Regions from separate parts of the Streptomyces sp. NPDC030798 genome, predicted to be linked through region 2. Evidence: riboswitches for the same ligand, from Rfam matches in the RefSeq annotation. Region 2 holds a riboswitch; the other holds the start of a gene.
What was found. Region 2 has a riboswitch for glycine ahead of gcvP (aminomethyl-transferring glycine dehydrogenase). Riboswitches for the same ligand answer to the same signal wherever they lie in the genome.
Positions count from the first base shown of each region.

Region 1 (4,170 bases), on a different contig from region 2:
GTGCTCGACGCTGCCGCTTGGGCTCGCGCTCACCTGTCTTACCGCCCCTTCGATTCTTCTTGCCCCGCGTTTGGACACAGCTTATGCGCCCAGTCGCTCGGGGCCTCGTCCTCGTTCGCGGGTGCGGGTCGGGAGTGGCTGGTCGCGCCCCGCGGCGGAGTCGCGCATCGGCACGGCCCCGCGCCCCTTCGGGTCCGGCATCCCCCGGTCGGGTTCTAGGTGCCGTACTGGTAGAAGGGGCGGACGTTCGCCCTGAGCCAGGTGGAGACCGGGTCCTGGGTCACGTCCAGGAGGACCAGGTTCACGGGCCACTTGACCGGGACTTTGCCGAGGGCGCGGCCGAGGGCTTCCAGGGGGCGGGAGCGCAGGTCGCCCTCCCACTGGGAGAGTTCGACGCCGATGAACATGACCGGCTCGGCCGTCTCGATGACGGCGAGGCAGCGGCGGGCGGTGAGGACCACGCCGGTCGCGGAGAACTCGGCGGAGGCGGCGGCGAGGAAGTCGACCGGGTCGTCCTGCCAGTCCGGCTCGAAGAGACGGACCCGGCCGCCGGTGCCGGGGCCGTCCAGCGGGGTGCGCCCGGCGCGGCACAGCTCGGCCACGGCCTCCGGCGGCAGCGGGACGCCGACCACGCCACCGGGGTTGACCGCGATGCCGGCCTGCGGCGGCAGGCCCTGGGCGAACTCCACCGCCGGGGCGATGGTGTACGACATGTGGGAGCCGGTCGCCTGGTGGAGCTGTTCCTCGGAACTGAAGACGGGGACGTAGACCTGGCCTTCGATCTCCAGGGTGGGCAGGTCCAGCGGGCCACTGTGCGGGCCGCCGCCGCTGGGCAGCGGGATCCACAGGAAGCTGCGGCTCAGCACCTCGACGATCCGTCCGCCGGCGGCGGGTACGCCGAGGGAGGCCGAGAGCACCTCCTCCAGTTCGTTGCCCGGCCAGCCGCCGTGCGGGTGGGGGTGTGCCTGTGCCGGGAAGTCCGCGGGAAAGTCCGCCGCCGAGAAGTCCATCTGCCTGCCGCCTGCCGGTACCACTGGATATCGGTCAGAAGGCTAGCGGGTGCCGGTGACAGTCCCTCATCCCTGAGCCCTCGCTCATGAGCCCCGGGGGGGCTCAGCCCGTGAAACCGATGCGGCCCAGGACGTCCGCCGCCGCGCGGTCCAGCAGGACCGCCGAGCCGCAGCCCGCGGGCAGGTTCCCCCGCTCCACCGCGCGCAGCAGGCGGGCCGCCGTGCGGCGGTGGCGGCGGAAGGCGTAGCGGGAGACTCCCCGGCCGCGCTCGCGCTGGCCCTCCCGGGCCGTCTCGGGGGTGACGTCGAGCAGGAGCAGGTGCAGCGTGCCGCCGCGGCGGCGGGCCTCGCGGGCCAGCCAGGCGCGCACCCAGGCCTGGGTGCCGCAGTCGTGCACGACGACTCCCTCGCCCGTCCGCAGGGCGCGGCGCAGTCCGGCGTAGTGGGCGAGGCGGACCAGGGGGCGGTAGAGCGCGTAGGGCAGGAGGCGGGGCACGCGGGCGGCCCAGCGGTCGCGGCTGTCCTGGGAGTCGACGCGGTGGCCGCGCACCGCGCGGTGCATCAGCGTGGACTTGCCGCTGCCCGGCAGACCGGTGATCACCACCAGGTCCCGGGGTCCGAAGAGCAGGGCGTGCGGGCTGTGCCCGGCGCGCTCGCGCAGGTCGCGCACGACCGGGGCGGGGCGGTCCGCGGAACGCTCGCGGGCCGGGGCGGAGGGCTGCTTCGGCACCGCGACGCCGGCGGTGGCGGCACAGGCCGTGGTCCTGTTCACCGTGATCGTCCTCCCCTGTGGGCCTGGTAATCTCCATGCCCATCGCGTGTAAAGAGAAGGTAATGCGCGATGTCCGGTGGTTGCGTGCGCGTCGTGCCACAGGTCGGTTACAGATGCGGGCCCTGACGGCCGGGGGCGTGGCGTGCAATGATGGCCCCGCCAACTGCATACCGGCCGCTTGAATCCGCGCGGGAGAGTCCCTGGCCATGTTCGCCGGGGCGCCGAAGGAGCAAGTCCCTCCCTTGAATCTCTCAGGCCCCGTTACCGCGCGGGCGAGGCACATCTGAAAAGCGGGCCGCTGTGACAGTGGCTCCACCCAAGGTGCAAGCCGTGATCGCCCCCGTGGCGGTCCTGGCGAACCTCTCAGGTTCCGATGACAGATGGGGAGGAACGTTCCTCGCCTGTCATACCTGCCTTGGGAGACGACCGTCCGATGAGCAGCACTGAACTCCGTCATACCGCGCTCGATGCCGTGCATCGCTCGCTCGGTGCGACGATGACCGACTTCGCCGGCTGGGACATGCCCCTGCGCTACGGCTCCGAGCGCGACGAGCACCTCGCGGTGCGGACGCGGGCCGGGCTGTTCGACCTCTCCCACATGGGTGAGATCACCGTGACCGGGCCCGAGGCGGCCGCCCTGCTGAACTACGCCCTGGTCGGCAACATCGCCTCCGTCGGCGTCGGCCGCGCCCGCTACACCATGATCTGCCGGGCGGACGGCGGCATCCTGGACGACCTGATCGTCTACCGGCTCGCCGAGGCCGAGTACATGGTGGTCGCCAACGCCTCCAACGCCCAGGTGGTGCTGGACGCCCTCGTCGAGCGTGCCGCCGGCTTCGACGCCGAGGTGCGCGACGACCGGGACGCGTACGCGCTGATCGCCGTCCAGGGACCGGAGTCCCCCGGCATCCTGAAGTCGCTCACCGACGCCGACCTGGACGGCCTGAAGTACTACGCGGGCCTGCCCGGCACGGTCGCCGGCGTCCCCGCGCTGATCGCCCGCACCGGCTACACCGGCGAGGACGGCTTCGAGCTGTTCGTGAAGCCGGAGCACGCCGTCGAGCTGTGGCAGGCACTGACCAAGGCCGGCGAGGGCGCCGGCCTGGTGCCGTGCGGCCTGTCCTGCCGGGACACGCTGCGCCTGGAGGCGGGCATGCCGCTGTACGGGCACGAGCTGACCACCTCCCTGACGCCCTTCGACGCCGGGCTCGGCCGGGTGGTGAAGTTCGAGAAGGAGGGCGACTTCGTGGGCCGCGAGGCGCTGCGGGAGGCCGCCGCCCGGGCCGAGCAGAACCCGCCGCGCGTCCTCGTCGGCCTGGTCGCCGAGGGCCGCCGCGTGCCGCGCGCCGGGTACTCGGTCGTCGCGGGCGGCGAGGTGATCGGCGAGGTCACCTCCGGCGCCCCCTCCCCCACCCTGGGCAGGCCGATCGCCATGGCGTACGTCGACGCGGCGCACGCGGCGCCGGGCAGCGAGGGCGTCGGCGTGGACATCCGGGGCAGCCACGAGCCGTACCAGGTCGTGGCGCTGCCCTTCTACAAGCGCCAGAAGTGACACCGTCGTAGCCCGGCTCTTCACTGGAAGTGACGTGGGGCACATCCGCGCTGCTCACGTGCGCTTTCAGCAGTCCCCCTTTCACCAGCAGTCACCCGCGTACAGGAGAATTCACGCCATGAGCAACCCCCAGCAGCTGCGCTACAGCAAGGAGCACGAGTGGCTGTCGGTCGCCGAGGACGGCGTCTCGACGGTCGGCATCACCGAGTTCGCGGCCAACGCGCTCGGCGACGTCGTCTACGCCCAGCTCCCCGAGGTCGGCTCCACGGTGTCCGCGGGCGAGAGCTGCGGCGAGCTGGAGTCGACCAAGTCGGTCTCCGACCTGTACTCGCCGGTCACCGGTGAGATCACCGAAGTCAACGAGGACGTCGTCAACGACCCGTCGCTGGTGAACTCCGCCCCCTTCGAGGGCGGCTGGCTGTTCAAGGTGCGCGTCACGGAGGAGCCGGCCGACCTGCTCTCCGCCGACGAGTACGCCGCCCACACCGCCGGCTGAGGAGTCGTAGCCGAATGTCTGTCCTGAACACGTCCCTGCACGAGCTGGACCCGGAGGTCGCCGCGGCGGTCGACGCCGAGCTGAACCGGCAGCAGTCCACGCTGGAGATGATCGCGTCCGAGAACTTCGCGCCGCTCGCGGTGATGGAGGCGCAGGGCTCGGTCCTGACCAACAAGTACGCCGAGGGCTATCCGGGCCGGCGCTACTACGGCGGCTGCGAGCACGTGGACGTCGCCGAGCAGATCGCCATCGACCGGGTCAAGGAGCTGTTCGGCGCCGAGTACGCCAACGTCCAGCCCCACTCCGGTGCCTCCGCCAACCAGGCGGCCCTGTTCGCGCT
Region 1 covers NZ_JBVIDR010000026.1:53,231-57,400, forward strand. Annotated here, with positions in the region: gene ACZ404_RS36320 (enhanced serine sensitivity protein SseB) at 216-1,010, opposite strand; gene ACZ404_RS36325 (AAA family ATPase) at 1,114-1,782, opposite strand; glycine riboswitch at 1,962-2,059, shown strand; glycine riboswitch at 2,060-2,172, shown strand; gene gcvT (glycine cleavage system aminomethyltransferase GcvT) at 2,216-3,334, shown strand; gene gcvH (glycine cleavage system protein GcvH) at 3,453-3,830, shown strand; partial or broken gene glyA (serine hydroxymethyltransferase) at 3,845-4,170, shown strand, end outside.
Region 1: linked by a shared signal. The riboswitch ahead of gcvT (glycine cleavage system aminomethyltransferase GcvT) and the one ahead of gcvP (aminomethyl-transferring glycine dehydrogenase) in region 2 are both predicted to bind glycine.

Region 2 (4,170 bases):
CACCCTGCCCGGGGTCGGACCGGCCACCGGGGACCATCTGCGGCGGGCCGGGATCACCACGGTCGAGGAACTGGCCGAGGCGGGGGAGGACGAGCTGGTACGGCTGCTCGGCAAGGCGCACGGCCAGGCGCTGTACGCGATGGCGCTGGCGCGCGACGACCGGCCGGTGGTGGCGGAGCGGGAGGCCAAGTCGGTGTCGGTCGAGGACACCTACGACGTGGACATCCACGACCGGCTGCGGGTCGGCCTGGAGGTGCAGCGGCTGGCGGACCGGTGCGTGCGGCGCCTGCGCGAGGCGGGACTGTCCGGGCGGACCATCGTGCTGAAGGTGCGGCGGTACGACTTCTCGACGCTGACCCGGTCCGAGACGCTGAGGGGGCCCACGGACGACGTCGCGGTGGTGCGGGAGGCGGCGGCGCGGCTGCTGGAGTCGGTGGACACCACGGGTGGGGTGCGGCTGCTCGGCGTGGGCGTCTCGGGGCTCGCCGACTACACCCAGGAGGACCTGTTCGCGCAGGCCGCGGGGGAGCGGGAGGTGGTGCCGGCGGAGGAGGCCGCGCCCGAGGCGGTGGAGGAGGAGCCGGAGCCGGCGGAGCGGCACTGGCGGCCGGGGCAGGACGTGCGGCATGCCGTGTACGGGCATGGCTGGGTGCAGGGGAGCGGGCTGGGGAGAGTCACGGTGCGGTTCGAGACGCCGGGGTCCGAGCCCGGGCGGGTACGGACGTTTCGCGTCGACGAGGACGAGTTGTCGCCGGCCGAGGCGTTGCCGCTGGTGGACATCGGCCCGGAGGGACCCTTGGCACAAGGGAACGCGGCGGCCTCAGGAACCGGGTCGTTCGCGGACGCCCCGCCTGACGCGGAAGAGGGTCCGCTCCCGCATGCACCGAGTGCCTCGGGGACCGAGTCCCCCCACGGTGGCCGCAGCGTGGGCCTCGGCGCGTGGGCGGGACGCCGGTTTCCCGGCGCCTGACGCGGGAGGGGGGAGGACTGCTCGGCATTGCGGGTCGTGGATCGCTGTCGTCGGTGCGGGATGCGCGGCGGAGGCGCGTTGGCGCATCGTCCCGCAGCCCCCGCTCTCAGGTCTCCTCCGTGCCCGCCAGTTTGCCGAAGTCGTGGTCCGGGAGGGTGGGGGGTGGGGTCACGTCGAGGCCGTAGTGGTGGTAGAGCTGCAGTTCCTGTTCGGGAGAGAGGTGGCGGCCGACCCCGAAGTCGGGGGCGTCCTTGATGAGCGCGCGGTCGAAGGGGACCCGCAGGGCGCCCTCGATCAGTTCGCTGGGTTCGAGGGGGACGAAGGCGTCCCGGGAGAACAGGCCGGTGCGTATGGCGGCCCACTCGGGTACTCCGGTCGCGTCGTCCAGGTACACCTCGTCGATGGTGCCGATCTTGGTGCCATTGACGTCGAACGCCTTGCGGCCGATCAGGTTGCGCGGATCGATGTCGGTCTGCACGGTCCCTCTCCCTCCACGTGGTCGCAACTCATCCGTAAGCACTACAAAAGAGCACAATCAAGGAGGCGGCCACTCGAAGGCTCGGGCGTTGACCTCGCTGGTAGGCTGGCAGCGGCTGCTGACCCCGCGCGGGAGAGTCCTCCGACCAGCTCGGAGGCGCCGAAGGAGCAAATCCTCCCCGGAATCTCTCAGGCTCACGTACCGCACGGACGAGGTCACTCTGGAAAGCAGGGCGGATGTCGACGGCTTCCGCCCTCACCGACGGTGAAAGCCGGCGCCCCGAGGCGTCCGGTGAAGCTCTCAGGTCGAGATGACAGAGGGGGAGGCCGTCGGGGTATCCGTACCGGGGTGCCCCTCGAAGGTCGCGTCAGACCAGGAGGCCTCCGCAAATGACCGCCCATCGCATTCCGCTCTCCGAGCTCGAAGCGGGCATCCCCTTCGAGCAGCGCCACATCGGACCGGACCAGGAGGCGCGGGCGAAGATGCTCGCGCACATCGGCTACGGCTCCCTCGACGAGCTGACCGCCGCCGCCGTGCCGGACGTGATCAAGAACGCCGACGCCCTCGACCTGCCGGGCGCCCGCACCGAGGCCGAGGTGCTCGCCGAGCTGCGCTCGCTCGCCGACCGCAACGAGGTCCTCGGCTCCATGATCGGCCTGGGCTACTACGGGACGTTCACGCCGCCCGTCGTCCTGCGCAACGTCATGGAGAACCCGGCCTGGTACACGGCCTACACGCCGTACCAGCCGGAGATCTCCCAGGGGCGGCTCGAGGCCCTGCTGAACTTCCAGACGATGGTCGCCGAGCTCACCGGCCTGCCCACCTCCGGCGCCTCCCTGCTCGACGAGGGCACCGCCGCCGCCGAGGCGATGGCGCTCTCCCGGCGCATGGGCAAGAACAAGAAGGGCCTGTTCCTGGTCGACGCGGACGTCCTGCCGCAGACCATCGCCGTCATCGAGACCCGCGCCGAGCCGACCGGCGTGGAGGTCGTCGTCGCCGACCTCAGCGAGGGCATCCCGGCCGAGGTCGCCGGGCGCGAGATCAACGGCGTGCTGCTGCAGTACCCGGGTGCCTCCGGTGCCGTACGCGACATCAAGCCGGTCATCGACCAGGCGCACGAGCTGGGCGCCCTCGTCACCGTGGCCGCCGACCTGCTCGCGCTCACCCTGCTCACCTCGCCGGGCGAGCTGGGCGCGGACATCGCCGTCGGCACCACCCAGCGCTTCGGCGTGCCGATGGGCTTCGGCGGGCCGCACGCGGGCTACATGGCCGTGCACGAGAAGTTCGCCCGCAGCCTGCCCGGCCGCCTCGTCGGTGTCTCCGTCGACGCCGACGGGCACAAGGCCTACCGGCTCGCGCTGCAGACCCGTGAGCAGCACATCCGCCGCGAGAAGGCCACCAGCAACATCTGCACCGCGCAGGTGCTGCTCGCCGTGATGGCCGGCATGTACGCCGTCTACCACGGGCCCGAGGGGCTGCGGACCATCGCCCGGCGCACCCACCGGTACGCCACCGTCCTCGCCGAGGGCCTGAAGACCGGCGGGGTGGAGATCGTCCACGGCGCCTACTTCGACACCCTCACCGCGCGGGTGCCCGGCAGGGCCGCCGAGGTCGTCGCCGCCGCCCGTGACAACGGCGTCAACCTGCGCCTCGTCGACACCGACCACGTCTCGCTCGCCTGCGACGAGACCACCAACCGGGCCCACGTCGCCGCCGTCTTCGCCGCCTTCGGCGTCGAGGGCGACATCGAGGCGCTGGACGCTGCCGCCGAGGACAGCCTCCCCGGGGCGCTGCTGCGCACCGACGACTACCTCACCCACCCGGTCTTCCACGAGCACCGCTCCGAGACCGCGATGCTGCGCTACCTGCGCAGGCTGGCGGACCGCGACTACGCGCTCGACCGCGGCATGATCCCCCTGGGCTCCTGCACCATGAAGCTCAACGCGACCACGGAGATGGAGCCGGTCACCTGGCCCGAGTTCGGCCAGCTGCACCCCTTCGCGCCCGCCGAGCAGGCGCAGGGCTACCTCACGCTCATCACCGAGCTGGAGGAACGTCTCGCCGAGGTCACCGGCTACGACAAGGTCTCGCTCCAGCCGAACGCCGGTTCGCAGGGCGAGCTGGCCGGTCTGCTGGCCGTACGCGGCTACCACCGGGCCAACGGCGACGCGCAGCGCACCGTCTGCCTCATCCCGTCCTCCGCGCACGGCACCAACGCCGCCAGCGCCGTGATGGCCGGCATGAAGGTCGTCGTCGTCAAGACCGCCGGGGACGGCGAGATCGACGTCGAGGACCTGCGGGCGAAGATCGAGCAGTACCGCGACGAGCTGGCGGTGCTGATGATCACCTACCCGTCGACGCACGGCGTCTTCGAGGAGCACGTCGCCGACATCTGCGCCCAGGTGCACGAGGCCGGCGGTCAGGTCTACGTCGACGGGGCCAACCTCAACGCCCTGGTCGGCCTCGCGAAGCCGGGCCACTTCGGCGGCGACGTCTCCCACCTGAACCTGCACAAGACCTTCTGCATCCCGCACGGCGGCGGTGGCCCCGGTGTCGGCCCGGTCGCCGTACGGTCGCACCTGGCGCCGTACCTGCCGAACCACCCGATGCAGCCGGCGGCCGGCCCCGAGACGGGCGTCGGGCCGATCTCGGCGGCTCCGTGGGGCTCGGCGGGCATCCTGCCGATCTCGTGGGCGTACGTCCGCCTGATGGGCGGCGAGGG
Region 2 covers NZ_JBVIDR010000018.1:152,299-156,468, reverse strand. Annotated here, with positions in the region: gene ACZ404_RS32925 (DNA polymerase IV) at 1-970, shown strand, start outside; gene ACZ404_RS32920 (PRC-barrel domain-containing protein) at 1,077-1,448, opposite strand; glycine riboswitch at 1,568-1,662, shown strand; gene gcvP (aminomethyl-transferring glycine dehydrogenase) at 1,838-4,170, shown strand, end outside.